4 regions of the Terribacillus sp. JSM ZJ617 genome follow, and region 1 is predicted to be linked to each of the others. Evidence: riboswitches for the same ligand, from Rfam matches in the RefSeq annotation. Region 1 holds a riboswitch; each other region holds the start of a gene.

Region 1 (4,211 bases):
CATGAGAATAGTATTTCTTATTTATCGACAGGAAGAATCGCTCCGTCATAATTGTCTTCGATGAACTGTTTGATTTCATCGGAATGAAGGACATCCATCAATTTTTTCAATGCTTCATTGTCTTTGTCTTCGGCACGTGCAGCCACGATGTTGCCGTATGGAGAATCTGTACCTTCAAGGATCAATGCGTCTTCAGAAGGCGTAAGACCTGCTTGCAATGCATAGTTCGTGTTGATGACAACTAGCGCATCCTCTTCTGATTCATACGTATCAGGAAGGAATGCTGGGTCAACATCCATGCTGAATTTCAGGTTTTTCGGGTTATCACCAATATCATCCAAAGTAGCATCTACAGGTTCTACACCATCTTTGATCGTGATAAGACCAGCATCTTGGAAAATAGATAGGATACGGCCTTGCTCTGCTACGTTACGACCCATGATTACTTCTGTACCATCTTTAATATCATCGACGTTCTTGATATTTTTGGAATACACACCCATTGGCTCCAAGTGAACTGCTCCAAGGCTGATCAGGTCATAGCCAGTATCTGCGTTTGAAGTTTCTAGGTAAGGGATGTGCTGGAAGTAGTTCGCATCCAGGTCGCCGCTTGCCAAGTCGTCGTTCGGAAGTACATAATCCTGATATTCTTCAATCTCCAGATTGACTCCCTCTTTTTCAAGGATAGGCTGCGCTTCTTTAAGAATCTCTGCGTGTGGTGTGCTGGAAGCACCAACTTTGATTGTTGTTGTTTCTTCGTCACCCGAGCCGCTGCCAGATGAACCGCAAGCTGCCAGGAAGATCATGAAAGCTGCTGATAGAATAACTAATAATGCCTTTTTCAAATGAATCCCTCTCCTTTATCGTTTATCTAGTTTATTTGAAATCAAGTCTCCAATGAATTGGAAGACGAATACAACAATAACGATTAATAGCGTACAGATAAATACAACATCAAACTGACGTCGCTGGAAACCATAGAAGTAAGCAAAGTCGCCTAATCCGCCTGCTCCGATAACACCTGCTACCGCTGTGGATCCGATCAGCGCAATTGCTGTTACTGTAAGACCAGAAACAAGGGCTGGCATGGATTCTTTCAGCAGTACTTTGAACATGATCGTACTGTTCTTCGCACCCATTGCCTTCGCGGCTTCCACTACCCCGTTGTCCACTTCCTTCAATGCAATCTCGACTAACCGTGCATAGAAAGGTGCTGATCCAATGATTAGCGCGGGCAGTGCTGCCTCTGGACCACGGATGGTGCCGACTACAAAATCGGTGAAAGGGAACAGAAGTAATATCAGGATGATAAAAGGTATCGCCCTGAATATGTTGACGACAGCTGCTACAACTCCATAGACAACCTTATTTTCCCAAAGCTTCCCTTTACTAGTCAGGTAAAGCAACAGACCAAGGATGATACCAATGATGAATGTACCAATCAAAGAAAGGATCGTCATATAGAATGTTTCATAGATGGCTGTATTCAAATCTGCAATATCTACATTCGGGAACCACTTCTCAAACAAGTTCCTGCACCTCCGCTCTCACATTCGCTGCGCGGATGAAGTTCAGTGCCTTCTCCACTTCCTGTTCACTGCCTACCAGCTGCAGGAACAAATTACCGACTGCTCCGGTTTGTGTCTGCAATACATTTCCTTGCAGGATGTTAATATCAACATCAAATTGTTTCGCAGTCTGGCTGACAACCGTCTGATTGACGTTTTCGCCGGAGAAGGAAAGCTTCACGATCGTACCTGTACCTTCTTTCACTACTGCTGCAGACAAGGAATCATACTGCTCGCTTCCATCCAGCTGCTGGACGAATCGCTTTGTGATATCCTGCTGCGGGTCTTGGAATACATGAGCAGCATCGCCTTCTTCTACCACTTTACCGGTATCCATTACAGCTACACGGTGACAGATTTTACGGATAACATTCATCTCATGCGTAATCAATACAATAGTCAGACCGAGTCGTTTGTTGATGTCCACAAGCAAATCAAGGATGGAATCTGTTGTTTCCGGATCCAGTGCGGATGTTGCTTCATCACAAAGCAGCACTTTCGGGTCGTTAGCCAATGCCCTTGCAATGCCGACACGCTGCTTTTGTCCGCCGCTCAGCTGTGATGGATAGGCATTTTCGCGCCCTTTCAATCCGACTAGCTCAATCAGCCGGTCTACTTTTGCTTTTCTTTCTTTTTTCGGCACACCAGCTATTTCTAATGGAAAAGCAATGTTTTGGTGTACAGTACGGGACCACAGCAGGTTGAAATGCTGGAAGATCATCCCGATTTCTTGTCTGGCAAGACGAAGCTCGTTTTTTCGCTGTTTAACGATATCCTTGCCATTGATGATTATTTCGCCGGCGGTCGGTTCTTCGAGACGATTCAGCAGGCGTACGAAAGTACTTTTTCCAGCACCGCTGTAGCCAATCACGCCGAAGATTTCACCCGACTCAATCGTAAGATTAAGCTGATCGACCGCTGTAATATTCTGTTTTTTTGTGCGATATGTCTTGGAGAGGTTTTTGATAGTGATCAATATCCGCTCCTCCTTCCTCATGTGGCTTTATAACCATAAAAAAAAGCGTCTTCTTGTCCTGAGAACAAAAAGACGCATCTGCGTTCGATAATTGTTCTCTCATCTGTACAGGTTTCCCTGCAGGAATTGGCACCATACAGGAAAACCTGTGGTTGCCGGGCTTCATCGGGCCAGTCCCTCCGCCACTCTTGATAAGAGTTTGGTATATGATTGCTAAAAGGAGTTTAGCATCTAGTTAATAATCTTGTCAACATATTTTACATACTTCCTGGAGCTCCCAGAAATAGTAGTGCCTCCACAAGCAAAATATGCTGATAATCCCCCTCCACCACTTGCCTGTGACGGATACTGCGAAGCTGCACCTCGCCGCTAAGGAGCTCCTGCAATGTCTGCTCATCGGTACGTATATGTAAAATGCCATAAGGCTTGGAAGCTGGTGTCGTGAGGCTGCTTCTATCTATATGCAAATCGAAATGGGCATCCTCCCATTCAATGAAGACCTTCAGCCGCTTGTCATTACATAAAGGCAGCAAATCCTCCCTCACCTCGATCTGATGCTTGAGCTTTGTCAGTTTTTCGATGATCATCCGCCATCCCCTCCATATACTGTATTTGGCTCTTCTCATTCTGATTTCCTGCAAGAAAAAACAGCTTTCCGGAAAGGAAAGCTGTTTTTATTCACTCAGCGTCTTGGCCAGCATATGCTGGACGGAATGAAAAGCGTATATTTTTTCCTGAACTTCACCTTGTTTGAAGATAATGAGACAAGGCACACTTTCAATCTGATGTTCCTGCATGAAATCAGGAAAGAGAGAGGCGTTCAGTTTATGATAGTATTCCTGGTCCATCATTGCCTCCACCGCAAGGAGCATTTTTTCAGCAAGCTGACATGTGCCGCAAAAAGGCGTGTGCACAAATATCCTTGCTTGCTCCTGGTGTATAACGGACTGGACCTCCGTTTTGATAATGTTGATAATTCATCCCTTCTTTCTTCAGACGAGGAAGAATGGATGCACCATGATACTTCTGCTAAGCAGGGCTGTGGCCAATTCTGGGGCCGGGGTCGCCGCTACCTCTCGATAGGTTCTGTCTACGTAAATATGCTGGGCATGCGGCAGCTCTCGTGCTAACTGTTTTCGCAGCTTATGACCAGCGCTGTCCTCATCCACCATAATATATACTTGCTTGTGATCCAAGTCATAGTCATACAACAGCTGTTCCAGCCGCTCGATGCCCAATGTTCCATTGGTGCAGATGATCGTCACTTCCTCATCGATGATCTTCCTTATCTGCTCTTTATCCGAGCGTCCTTCTACGATAATGACTTTTTCTTCATCACCCATACTGGCATCACCTATTCTGATCGATATTTGATTGCTTTCTTGCCCGAGCCCCCGAATAAAGGCAGCTTAGCAATGAACGCTTGCCATAGTATATGAAAAGAGACCGCCGCCCTTGCTAACAGATATCAACAAGGACCCAAAAAATTAATCCTCTTTAATCCGTCCTTCGTAATCCTCAACAGAAAGCAAGCTCTCATACGCTGCTTCATCGTCTGTTTCCACTACGATCATCCATGCTTTCTCGTATGGGGATTCATTTACGAACTCAGGGCTGTCGTCCAAATCTTCGTTCACTGCTACGACTTTACCGCTAATCGGAGCATA
Region 2 (4,211 bases), 580 kb from region 1:
ACAGGGACAGGAAGCTATCGATAAGCTGTGGGATGCTATCTTCTTCACAACTCGCTCCGATCAGGAAAATACAGTCGAGCTGTGGGAACAGCATGTTGCAGCCATGAAGAAGAATGCTGACCACTTAAATGCACGCGACTATCGCAAGCTCCATTATACGGGGCCAGGTACTGATTTAACGATTGAACTGCATCCTGATTCCTTCTGGACTTGCGCAGAATTCATGAAAGAAGATGGCTCTACATATATTCCGAATCTTCCTACAGAAGAAGTATTTACTATTCCAGTTAAAAATGGAGTAAACGGAACAGTTAGCAGTACAAAGCCATTGAATTATGCTGGTACGTTGCTGGAGAACTTCTCCCTTACATTCGAAAATGGAAAAGTAGTAGATTTCAAAGCCGAAAAAGGCTATGAAACATTGAAGAACTTGCTGGAAACGGACGAAGGCGCACAATTTCTTGGAGAGGTTGCACTTGTACCGCATCAATCACCGATTTCCCAGTCGGGAATCGTCTTCAATAATACCTTATTCGATGAGAATGCTTCGTGTCATTTGGCTCTCGGACAAGCGATTGGCATGTGCGTGAAGGATGCCCGCGAGAAATCAAAAGGAGAACTAGAGGCAATCGGCTTCAACTACAGTCTCACACATGTTGATTTCATGGTTGGCTCTGGGGAATTATCCATCACGGGCGAAACACCAGATGGCACCGTGGAACAAATCTTCGAAAATGGAAACTGGGCTTTTTAAGAATATAGAAAAGGAGCAGCATTACGCTGCTCCTTTTCTATGTACGGCAGATCATGAGTACTTCTCGGTAATAGCCAAGCTGATGAGGACAAAGTTCTTCATGTGCAACCTCGATCCGCTGACGTGGAGCTCCTGCAACAATTTCCGCTTCTACGCTTGCTGCTTTTCCTTCGACGAGCTTCTCCAAATCATTAACCCGCATCCGCACGATCTGTACCACTTCTTCATTCAGAAGAATATCCGGGAGTTCCTCCAAATAGTAAAAGAATTGGTGACAGAACTCTCGATCAACCAGGTTTTTAGCAAATAACTCTTCTTGAATGATTCCTTTATAAAAAAGATCGCTCTCCTGGAGCGTCACACCCAATTCTTCCTGCACTTCACGTAAACCTCCGACCACAGGCGTTTCGCCGCTTTCCAGATGACCAGCTGCGGTAATGTCGTATTTCCCGGGAAATTCACTTTTATTGAAAGAACGCTGCTGTAGATAAATGTATAGTTCTGTACCATCATGTTCCACGAACCAGCAGTGAAAAGTCTCATGCCAGTCTCCATCACGATGGACTTCCTCTCTTTCCTTCACCCCAAGCTCCCGATGCTGCTCATCGAAAATCGTCAATAGCTCCATGTTTTGCCCCCATACTTATTCCTTTTTTTCTAATGTAAGCGATATCGCCAGGCTTGTCTACCGTATATTTCCAATCAGATCGAGTTATCGCGCATTTCCTCGACTAATGGCATGATTTCCTTGGTAAAACGTTCCATTTCCTGCTTGTGCGGCGAAAATTGAAGCAGCAGAAGACTGACGCCGGCATGCTCGTAGGCAAGTATCCGCTGCGCAATTTGCATCGGCGTCCCAACCAGATGCGGCCGCAAGCCCCTTGCAGAAACAGCATCATCGCTGATCTTGCTTTTTTGTGCCAGCTCTTCCTCTGTTACATATGATTCGTAATCCGCACCGGTAATTCTTTCCCATTCCTGGTAAGCTTCTTCCTCCGTTTCGCGGCAAATGACATAAGCTGTCATGCCGAATTCGGTAAACGGAGACTTGCCGGCTGCTTCACGGCGGATCTGCATATCAGCGATCATACTGGCCACTTCCTGTACAGTACCGCCCTTCATTACATAGGCATCGCATGTCTCGGCAATTGTCTGTCGTAAATAGTCACTCTCGCCGCCTGCGTATAATGGCGAGATCTCTTTGCTCTTGCCAGCTGGTAAATAATCGACGTGCTGAACTTGATAGTACAAACCATCATAGGTGTAATTGCCAGCTGTCCAAACTCCGCGCAGCACTTCGAAAAATTCCTCGGTTTGCATATAGAAATCCTCTGATCCCGCTATATCGCCATCTTGGCGCTTTTGTTCCTCTTCGCGCAAGAAAGAAACAACTGCCAAGGAAAAACGGCTATTACTTACCTGATCAATCATTACTGCTTGTCTCGCGGCTTCCACGGGCTGATCAATGCTCGGCCGGACTGCTGCCATGATGTGCAGTCTATCGGTTGCTTCCGCAATAGCACCAGCTGCTTCCCAAAAGTTAAGCTGCTGATCGGCATTTTTCCCTTGGTATAGGTAGGTATCTGGAAGAAAGACGGCATCGAACCCTAAATCCTCCGCCAGATGCGCCGTTTCCTGCACATCTGACAAACTTAGCGGTCCACCATCCTCCACATGACGCAGCCAGCTGCTTGAAACTGGCTGCCAGTATGCATATTTCATTGTTATTACTCCTTTTGCACATAGGAAATCCTACCGAACGACACATCGATTCTACTAAAAAAGCTTCTTCGATGAGGAAGAAGCTCTGTATTGCAGCCGTCGTCATCTTATCACGCAGCTTTTCGCTGCAGGTCGTAGCACCTTCCTGCAGGACTGCCCTCCTGCAGTGGGTTGCCGGGCTTCATCGGGCCTTTCCCTCCGCCACTCGTTATAAGATTTCTTATGAATTGTACTTCCTACTATACCAGATTTGCAGTGTCAGATTCAAACAGAACAACTGCTATGCCTGCTGCATGTACGCCTCCATCAAAAGGCGGAACCCATCCTGTCTTGCTTTTTCTTCATAAACAGGACTGGTGAGCATGAACTCAATCTCCCCGCCGTAGTAGTCTTCCAGCTCTCCAAGCTGCTGCAGCACCTCAGCTGGTGTTCCGATTACCATGGTTGGACGATTGTCCTCAAGACGCTCCTTTTCATAAGGAGACATTTTATAATCTGCTGCTGTATCCGGACGCAGCATCCCTTTGACGGGCCTTCCTTGTTCCTGAAGCAGCGATGCAACCTCATGGCTCTTTGCCAGTGCTTCTGCAGCTTCTGTCGTCTCTGCACAGAACAAAAACAGACTGACCATCATTTGCGGCTGCTGCTTCCCTTTCCGGAAGGATTTCTGATACACATCCAGCACTGCCGCATCCTTGTCTCCCCGTATGAATTGGGCATAAGCGAATCCGATTCCATGATATGCAGCAAGACCTGCACTGCCAGCGCTGCCGCCCAGCAGCCAGACAGATGGGGCGGTGCCAATGCTCGGCATCGCTACCAAGTCCCCGAACCGATGCTTTTCTTCTTTTCTTATATTCAAATAATGAAGCAAATCGCGTATCTGCCGATCATACCAATCCTCCGGCACAGCTCTATGCTCTTGCAGCGCTCTTTTCGCTGCCGGCATTCCTCCTGGCGCACGCCCGATACCAAGGTCGATTCTTCCTGGATGAAGCGCTTCGAGCAATCTTGCATTTTCAGCAACTTTATACGCACTATAATGAGGCAGCATAACACCGCCTGAGCCGATACGGATACGGGATGTTTTAGCAGCAAGATGCCCCATCAGAAGCTCTGGACTGCTATGGGCGAGGCTGCCGGCGTGATGCTCGGACACCCAGAAACGCACATAGCCAAGTTGATCTGCAAGTTCGGCCAGCCGCACTGTTTCCTCCAATGCCTCTGTTGCATTACCGTCTTCTTTGATTCGGGATTGATCCAATATACTAAGCTTCATACTATCCACTCCTTCTTTGTATCATATCCTGTGCGAAAGACTTTTAAAAACAATCCGTTTTTCTGTATGCTAGAATTGACTGAATAAAAAGGATGGTGCTCATATGATTGGATTTATCGGATTAGGAATCATGGGTCAAAACATGGCAGCTAATCTGCTCGAAAAGGGCGAACAGTTAGTTGTCTATAATCGTACAAAAGAAAAAGCTCAAGCACTATTGGACAAAGGTGCTGTCTGGGCAGATTCCCCCCGGAAAGTCGGAGAACAAGCTGATATCGTATTTACGATGCTGACAGATCCTGCAGCTGTTCAAGCAGTTGCTTACGGAGAAGATGGGCTTTTCAGCGGGATGCAGGAAAACAGTTTATGGGTGGATGTCAGTACTGTTAAGCCAGCGTTCACAAAAGAGATGGCAGAAGCCGCTCGTGCGCACCATATCCGTTTTGTTGATGCTCC
Region 3 (4,211 bases), on a different contig from region 1:
GATAGGTTATGTGGGCTCCAGTAACTTTGCTGCCTGGCAGCTCGCGGTAGCACAAGGCGCAGCAAAAAACCGCCATTTCTTAGGTCTGGTCTCCGAGCAGCATAAATACAATCTCAACTGTCGATATGCTGAATTGGAAGTATTGCCAGCAGCTGAACAGCTTGGGATTGGCATTATCACATGGAGTCCTTTGGATGGCGGTCTGCTTGGAAGAAATGCACTTAAAAAATTACCTGGAAGCCGAAGTGATAAGATTGGTGATAAAATCGATGCCCAGCGAGTGCAATTGGAGCAATTCGGTCAACTATGTGAAGAACTAGGAGAAACACAGGATAATGTTGCGCTGGCTTGGCAGCTTGCCAATCCAGCTATAACTGCGCCAATCATTGGGCCGCGTACAGTTGGGCAATTCGAGAGTGCATTACATGCGCTAGAAATTCACCTTGATGAATCCGTTTTAAAACAGCTGGATGAAATTTTCCCGGGTCCAGGCGGAGCAGCACCGTATGCTTATGCTTGGTAAATAGGAAACTCCTGAATCCGTTATGGATTCAGGAGTTTTTTACTGCCGAAGGACTGCATCCGCAAGCGAATACACTACTGCATCATCAGTAGGTGGGTTATGCAATCCAGCTCTTACATCACGAAAATGGCGCTGCAGCGGATTGTCGGCAGACAAACTCCGGGCTCCAACTATTCGCATGCATAGATCCACGACTTCGTTCGCTTTATTGGTGGCAATATGTTTTGCAGCAGCTAAATCAGGACTCATTTCTGATCTTTTTTCAGGGTGCTCGACCCACTTCCTGGCTGTACCATAAAGTACTTCTCTGGCATTAAACAAAGCCAATTCTATCTCGCCGATTTTTCTCCTGACCTCTGGAACATCCTTAATTGGACCTGGCAAGGAAACAGGCTGGAATTCTGACGCAAATTGAATGGTATAATCTCTCGCAGCAACAGCAATACCTAGGTAAACAGCCGCAATCTGTAAGTACCAGCCTCTTGTAGTGGACTTGCCCTTGGTTTCTTCCACAAGCAGCGCATCTTGCTCAACAATTACGTCTTCCAAAATCAAATCATCGCTTCTTGTACCTCTCATTGCGATGCTATTCCATGTTTCTTCCACAGATACGCCTTCCAAACTATGATCGATCAAAAAGAAGCCTTTGTTTCCAGATGGAAGTATAGTTGCGGTAGCAATACTGTAGTCCAAAGCAGCAGCCATCGAAGCAAAAGATTTACGGCCGTTAATTCTCCATCTGGAACCTTCCAGCGTTGCAGTTGTCGTCGGAGCTGCTCCTCTTGAAGGACTGCCAGTGGCGTTTTCTGTCTGAACTAAATTGAGAAGAATTTTGTCATGAATGATTTTGTTGCATAGATGCTGAAAACTTTGTTCATCCCATTGTCTGCTCTCTGCGTTTTCCAGTACAACACCGAGCTGCCAGCCAAATGATAGAGCGGTAGGAGCATCACCTTGTGCAAGTATCTCTTGAACTTGTAAGTACTCGACAAGATTTAATCCTTTGCCTCCATATTCCGTCGGCACAGTCAGTGACAAGAAGCCTCTTTCCTTAAGTGCCTGGAAGTTTTCATATGGGAACTCGCCGCTGCTGTCAAAATGAGCTGCGCGTTCTTTGAATTCTTTAGAAAGGATTCTTGCTTGCTGTATCACTTGATCAAACACTTTTGTTTTCTCGGCAGTTTCTCGCATGAACATTCTCCTCTTCCAATAAAGTAAAAAACCTCTTTCAAATGAAAGAGGTGGCGTTATGTAAGCATTCTCTCTCATCTTTCAGACATTTCTGTCTGCTGGAATTAGCACCTTGCTTCATGAAAAGCGGTTGCTGCAGGGTCGCTGGACCAGTTCCTACCCTGACTCTAGATAAGTGTATCTATTCGGTTGTCGGCATAAATATAATCCATAATTTGAATATTGTCAATTATACATTTAATTTAGAAAACTCAATTGACAGACAGAGGACTGTCCTGTATATTGAGCTGTAATTCAATAAGCATTTCTTATCCAGAGAGGTGGAGGGACTGGCCCTTTGAAGCCTCGGCAACAGACTGCTGCAGTACTGTGCCAATTCCAGCAAGCTGCTAGCTTGGAAGATGAGAAGAGTGGACGTCGTACGCCTGCGTCGACTTAGAAAGACCTCTTCTTATCCGAGAAGGGGTCTTTTTATTTGTTAAAAATGGAGGGATAAAAGTGGGAAAGCAAATCATTATGAATGCATTTGATATGAATAGTGCGATGCATAACTCGCATGGGTTATGGAAGCACCCAGAGAGTAAGCGGCATCGTCAGTACAAGAATCTGAATTATTGGATCGATCTTGCTAAGTTACTCGAACGCGGTAAATTCGATGCAATCTTCTTTGCCGATGTACTGGGAATATATGATGTTTACCGGAATAGTAAAGCTCCTTCTATCCGGGATGGTCTGCAGGTCCCCCTGAATGATCCAGCGCTATTGATTTCTGCAATGGCAAGTGTAACCGAGAATTTGGGTTTCGCCGTTACAGTAAGTACTACATATGAACCACCATTTGGGAATGCACGACGTTTTTCCACCCTGGATCATTTGACGAAGGGCAGAGTTGCTTGGAATGTTGTGACGTCATATCTTCCGAACGCTGCGCGGAATTTTGGTTTGACCGAAATGATCAAGCATGATGAGCGGTATGAGATTGCGGATGAATTCCTGGAGGTTTCATATAAGCTTTGGGAAAGCAGCTGGGAGGAGGATGCAGTGGTTGAGGATCTGCAAAACCAAGTATTGGTGAATCCTGAAAAAGTACATGAAATCAATCATGAAGGCCATTACTTCCAGGTAGAGGGACCGCATTTGAGTGAGCCTTCCCCGCAGCGGACACCTGTGATTTATCAAGCAGGTACATCCGAACGTGGACGGGAATTTGCTTCCAAGCATGCAGAATGTGTTTTCGTTGGAGGGCCCACGCCTGAGCGTATCCGTCACTACGCAGAGGATATAAGGGAGAGGGCTGCCAAGCATGGCCGGAATCCAGATCATATTAAGATTTTCTCCTTCCTGAGTGTCATCGTAGCGGAAACCACAGAAGAGGCGCAGCAAAAGTATCAGGAATATGCAAGTCATTGGAGTCCAGATGCTGCCAAGGCGCAATTTGGTGCAAGCGGATACGACATTTCTGAATTTGAGGAAAAGGATCCTGACGAGCCGTTTTCTTATGGTAAAACGACAGAAGGCGGCCACTATAAAGCAGCCTCATTGACAAAGGATGCAGCCAAGCAGCTGACAGTCGGCGAAGCTTTGAAGCGGTTTGATACACCTGACAAAAGCTTGATAGTCGGGAATCCAGAAGAGGTGGCAGATAGCATCCAGCACCAATTTGAAGAATCTGGAGTCGACGGCTTTAATTTGAACCACCTTGTTACACCGGGGGATTTGGAGTCATTTGTTGACCTGGTAATTCCGATTCTGCAAGAAAGGGGACTTTATAAACAGTCCTACAAATCAGGCACATTGAGAGAAAAATTATTTGACTATGAATCAAGCAGACTACCGGCTGGGCATCCTGCAACTAAGTTTCGACAGTTGAAAATACCGACAGGAGAGGGAGATGAAAGGTGATAAAACTGGAGAACATCACAAAGAAATACAGCAGCAAGGGAAAGGAGATCATTGGCGTTGATGATGTGACTCTAACCGTTGAAGCTGGTGAAGTGTTTGGAATAGTTGGATACAGCGGAGCGGGCAAGAGTACCTTGCTGCGCTGCATCAATCTATTGGAAAAGCCAACGTCTGGCAAAGTCTTTGTTGATGGAGTTGATTTGCAGGAGCTGTCGCCAAAGAATCTGCGAAAAGCAAGACAGTCGATCGGTATGATTTTTCAAGGCTTTCATCTAGTCTCCTCAAAAACGGTATTTGAGAATGTGGCATTTGCATTACGAGCTGCAGGAGCAGATAAAAAACAAATAAAGCAGCGAGTTGATGAGCTGCTTGCCTTGGTGGGGTTAGAGGATCGAAAACATCAGTATCCAGCACAGCTTAGCGGCGGTCAGAAGCAGCGGGTCAGTATTGCACGGGCACTTGCGAATCAGCCAAAGATCCTTTTATGTGACGAAGCTACTTCTGCCTTGGACCCTGGTACGACAAAATCAATTTTGGCTTTGCTGAAGAAAATAAATAAAGAACTGGGTCTGACAATCGTTGTCATCACGCATGA
Region 4 (4,211 bases), 630 kb from region 1:
TAGAACGTGCTTCCCTGATGATTACACTCCAGATTATTTTATTAGTCGATATCCCCATCGATTCATATGCCTCGATGACACCTTTATTCACTTCCAGTAGCGCAGACTCCATTAAACGCGCAATATAAGGAGCTGTATAGACAACAAGCGGAAGGATAACACCTTCTACGCCAATTGTAGTTCCGACCAAAGCTCTTGTCAGAGGTAAAAGCAGGAATAAAAGGATGATAAAAGGAATGGATCTGATTACGTTTATGATCGTATTCACGATTGAATAAAATACTCGATTCTCTGCTTGGCCGCCTTTTCTTGTCATGACCAGCAAAATACCTAGCGGCAGTCCGATCACGATTGAAATAGCTAGCGAAATACCAGTCATCAGCAGCGTTTGCCAAAACGCCTCGGTGATGTCTGCACCCCATTCTGTCCAGAACTCAATCATGACGCCACCTCCTCAACCGTTACTTGCTGCGACTCCAAGTAAGAAATTGCCTTCTCCACTTCTGCTGGATCCCCTTGCAAATGGATAAGCAATTTACCAACGGAGCTAGCTTTCAGCTGATCAATTCCACCTGCCAGTATACTTGGAACAACATCAAATTTCTTTGTGATGGCCGCAAGGAATGGCTCATTGGAAGCTTCTCCGATAAACGTCAGTGAGACGAGACGCCCTGTAGCAGAAAGTCCTTTTTTCACGCTGTCCGGTACTTGGAAATTCGCATCATCAAAGACAAATTTCCGAGTCTGCGGATGTTTCGGTTTGGTAAAGACATCGATGACAGCCCCTTCTTCCACCAGCTCTCCATGGTGCATAACACCGACACGATCACAAATACGCTGGATGACATCCAGCTCATGTGTAATCAAGAAGATGGTGATGCCAAGCTCCTTATTCACTCGGAGCAGCAGTTCAAGAATGGAAGACGTCGTATTCGGGTCCAAAGCACTTGTTGCCTCATCACTTAGCAGCACTTCCGGTTCTTGCGCAAGTGCTCGTGCGATAGCCACTCGCTGCTTCTGACCACCAGATAATTGAGCCGGATAAACATTCTTCTTTTCTTCCAGACCTACAATTTTCAGATACTTATCAACGCGTTCCTTGATTTCATTCTTCGGCACCTTACTCAGCTTGAGTGGTCTAGCGACGTTTTCGTATACTGTTGCAGTCGTCAGCAGATTAAAATGCTGGAATATCATACCGATTTTCCCTCTTGCTTTACGAAGCTGCCACTTCTTAAGCTTCGTGAGGTCTACACCGTCGATGAATACTTCGCCCTCAGTTGGACGTTCCAGTAAATTGGCACAGCGGATCAGGGTACTTTTCCCTGCTCCGCTGAATCCGATGACGCCATAGATTTCACCTTTATTGATATTCAAGGAGACGTTTTTCAGCGCCTCCACTTTTTTCTTGCCAGTGGTAAAGGTCTTCGATACATTTTTTAGTTCAATCATATTGCTTCCCCCTTACCAGCTTGGAACAACGGATCCTTGGAATTCATCTTCCACAAACTGTTTCACTTCATCAGATTGGTAGATTTCTTGAAGCTTCTTGACGACCTCATCTTCCGTGTTCGCTGATCTTACAACAAAATAGTTGGACCAGGGATTGTTTTCTGATTCCTCTGCAAAGATTGCATCATCATTGATATTCAAGTCAGCACCCATCGCAAAGTTCGTGTTGATTGCCGCTGCTGCTACTTCTGGAAGCTGGGCTGGAAGCTGGGAAGCATCCAATTCAACGATTTCCAGGTTCAGTGGATTTTCTACGACATCTTTTGCCGTGGCAGAGTTTTCTGCTTCTGGATCAACTTTCAATACTCCTGCTGCCTCAAAGAGCTTCAACGCACGATATTCGTTGGCTGGATCATTCGGTACAGCGATCTTGTCGCCTTCCTTCAATTCGGAAATATCCGAAATCTTATCTGTATAAATACCCATTGGGAACGTTAGCGTCTTAAATACTTCTTTTAATTCATAACCTTGGTTCTTTACTTGGTCTTCTAGGAAAGGAAGTGTCTGATAGCTGTTCGCATCAAGGCTTCCATCATCCAACGCACTGTTTGGTGTGTTGTAATCATTGAATGTTTTGATTTCGACATCGATACCTTCATCTGCTGCTAATTCTTTTACTTTTTCCATTACTTGCTCATGCGGTCCGCCGCTGACGCCGACCAATATTTTGTCATTTGCCAGTGCAGCAGATTTGTCATTGCCGCATGCCGCTAAGAATAATGCTAATAATCCGATAAGTCCAAAGCTTAAGATTTTTTTCATGTTGCTCTCCCCTTTTTCTTCGCTGTTATCAACTACAATAAAAAAAGCGCCTCTCTAGATTAAGAGAGGCGCATGGTATCCGTATGCACTCATTCTCTTATCTCTCAGTACAGCTGTTCGCTGTCTGCAGGAATTAGCACCTAGATCATCGATCTGGTTGCCGGGCTTCATAGGACCTGTTCCTCCGCCGCTCTTGATAAGAATTTCATTATACATTTGTTGTTGATCTGTTTGTTACTTTACCTTCCAAACTAGTTATTGTCAATATAATTTTAAAATTTATAGAAAAATCAATCTGATTTTTTCTATTATGATTGCTGGAGAGTATTGCAGGCATTCAACCCAGTCTAATAATACGAGAATATGACTGCATATCTTTAAAACAAACGATTGATCAAGCTGCAATTGCCGACAGAAGTCTACATTTATTCTTTGTGAATCACTTTGATAATGCTGTCTACTAAGTGATTTATGACGAATTCGGCAGATTACCTTTTAGTTGTATATACGTTTTGAATACTTTACTTCACGTATCCTATTTTTAATTAAAATCATTTAAACTGGCTAGATAACAGCATGTCAGAAAGTTATCCATTTATTTATGGAGTAGACTTTTTTGACAATATAAAAAGCCGGATGATAACCACCCGGCTCTCCTGTGTACTAGGCCTCCCAACACATACATACACACACTTACTCTCTCTGTATACCAAAGCGGGCATTGATCTGCCCTCTCAGCATTTGCTGGCGGCTTTCTCGTTCCGCTTCTTTCCTCTTGTCTCTCAGCATCTGCTGACGAATTTCGAAGGTTTGCACACCCTCTTCCCTTTTGTTGGCGATCTCGATCAATTGCTCTACATCCGAAAAAGAGTACTTGCGATTTCCCTTCGCTGAACGTTCAGGAAAAATGAGCTTGCGTTCCTCGTAATAACGAATTTTGCGTTCAGTCAGACCAGTCAGCTCGCTCACAATACCTATTGTGATTACTTTCCTGTTCTTGTAAGAAGGCTCGTTACTCATCTGTTCACCTCATCACCATGTGCTGTTACTCCACATTATACCGTATTTATCCATTCATCCTAGTGTTGTGTGAGGAAACCTGACAAACAACAAAATAGTTCGTCAGCATCGCTAACATGTTTGATGCAAAGTTATTCGGCTATAAGTATACTGAGCGTAACAGTAAAAAGGGAACATCAGAAAGGAGCGTCAAGCACGTGGCACATGATCAGGAAGCCCTTGATTTAGCCAAACAAATCGTAGAACTCGACCTGAAGCGTGACGAGTGCTGGGAGGATCTTGCTGCACTTGCAGGAGACAGAGCATTCGAACTGCTGCGACTCGTTCAGAATAGATAATATGAAAAAGGAGACCTGTAAAAGGTCTCCTTTTTTTATTTCACATAATTCGGGTAGTCTGTAATGATTCCGTCAACACCAGCTCGGATTAAAGGCTGGACTTCACCAGGTGCCCGTACTGTCCATGGCATAATTCGCATTCCACGTGTATGGATTCTGCCAACTAATGTATCATCCTGTGTGACATTTGTAAAATGCGTATTTACATAGTTTGCATACGTAGATATTTTATCAAGTTTACGATTTGTGAGGTCAGCACTTCTTGACGTCAATACACCAAGCGGTACATGCGGCAACAGCTGGGAAAGATACGCAATTGATCCAAAATTGAAGGATTGCAGAATCACTTCCTCATAAAGAACATTAGCCAAATCATATTTTTCCAGCAGCTCAGCTGCCGCTTCCTCTATTCCATCATAAAGCTCTGGCGATTTTAATTCGATCAGGAACTTTGTTTTTCCTTTATACCTTCTTATTACATCCTCTAACAACGGGATTCGCTGACCTTCATACACCGAATCATACCCAGCACCTACGTCATAAGACTGTAAGGCGGCAAACGTAAGGTCCTTCACGTAC

What was found. A riboswitch is a leader RNA that binds a small molecule or an ion and turns the genes downstream of it on or off. The one in region 1 is predicted to bind S-adenosylmethionine.
Region 2: it holds a riboswitch for S-adenosylmethionine, as region 1 does, so the genes downstream of both, ACH6C1_RS02825 (LLM class flavin-dependent oxidoreductase) here and ACH6C1_RS05740 (methionine ABC transporter ATP-binding protein) in region 1, are expected to answer to the same signal.
Region 3: it holds a riboswitch for S-adenosylmethionine, as region 1 does, so the genes downstream of both, ACH6C1_RS12865 (LLM class flavin-dependent oxidoreductase) here and ACH6C1_RS05740 (methionine ABC transporter ATP-binding protein) in region 1, are expected to answer to the same signal.
Region 4: it holds a riboswitch for S-adenosylmethionine, as region 1 does, so the genes downstream of both, ACH6C1_RS02595 (MetQ/NlpA family ABC transporter substrate-binding protein) here and ACH6C1_RS05740 (methionine ABC transporter ATP-binding protein) in region 1, are expected to answer to the same signal.

The regions. Positions count from the first base shown of each region.
Region 1 is NZ_JBISEQ010000001.1:1,153,743-1,157,953, reverse strand. It holds gene ACH6C1_RS05750 (MetQ/NlpA family ABC transporter substrate-binding protein) at 18-845, opposite strand; gene ACH6C1_RS05745 (methionine ABC transporter permease) at 861-1,529, opposite strand; gene ACH6C1_RS05740 (methionine ABC transporter ATP-binding protein) at 1,522-2,544, opposite strand; SAM riboswitch class I at 2,641-2,742, opposite strand; gene ACH6C1_RS05735 (hypothetical protein) at 2,802-3,131, opposite strand; gene ACH6C1_RS05730 (thioredoxin family protein) at 3,219-3,509, opposite strand; gene ACH6C1_RS05725 (ribonuclease M5) at 3,537-3,887, opposite strand; gene gcvH (glycine cleavage system protein GcvH) at 4,032-4,211, opposite strand, start outside.
Region 2 is NZ_JBISEQ010000001.1:573,307-577,517, reverse strand. It holds gene ACH6C1_RS02835 (aminopeptidase) at 1-754, shown strand, start outside; gene ACH6C1_RS02830 (NUDIX hydrolase) at 792-1,382, opposite strand; gene ACH6C1_RS02825 (LLM class flavin-dependent oxidoreductase) at 1,457-2,476, opposite strand; SAM riboswitch class I at 2,581-2,693, opposite strand; gene ACH6C1_RS02820 (LLM class flavin-dependent oxidoreductase) at 2,757-3,755, opposite strand; gene ACH6C1_RS02815 (NAD(P)-dependent oxidoreductase) at 3,859-4,211, shown strand, end outside.
Region 3 is NZ_JBISEQ010000003.1:260,770-264,980, forward strand. It holds gene ACH6C1_RS12855 (aldo/keto reductase) at 1-523, shown strand, start outside; gene ACH6C1_RS12860 (acyl-CoA dehydrogenase family protein) at 563-1,714, opposite strand; SAM riboswitch class I at 1,786-1,892, opposite strand; SAM riboswitch class I at 2,020-2,122, shown strand; gene ACH6C1_RS12865 (LLM class flavin-dependent oxidoreductase) at 2,213-3,616, shown strand; gene ACH6C1_RS12870 (methionine ABC transporter ATP-binding protein) at 3,613-4,211, shown strand, end outside.
Region 4 is NZ_JBISEQ010000001.1:526,039-530,249, reverse strand. It holds gene ACH6C1_RS02605 (methionine ABC transporter permease) at 1-442, opposite strand, end outside; gene ACH6C1_RS02600 (methionine ABC transporter ATP-binding protein) at 439-1,452, opposite strand; gene ACH6C1_RS02595 (MetQ/NlpA family ABC transporter substrate-binding protein) at 1,465-2,274, opposite strand; SAM riboswitch class I at 2,369-2,477, opposite strand; gene ACH6C1_RS02590 (MerR family transcriptional regulator) at 2,968-3,294, opposite strand; gene ACH6C1_RS02585 (hypothetical protein) at 3,492-3,632, shown strand; gene ACH6C1_RS02580 (glycerophosphodiester phosphodiesterase) at 3,668-4,211, opposite strand, start outside.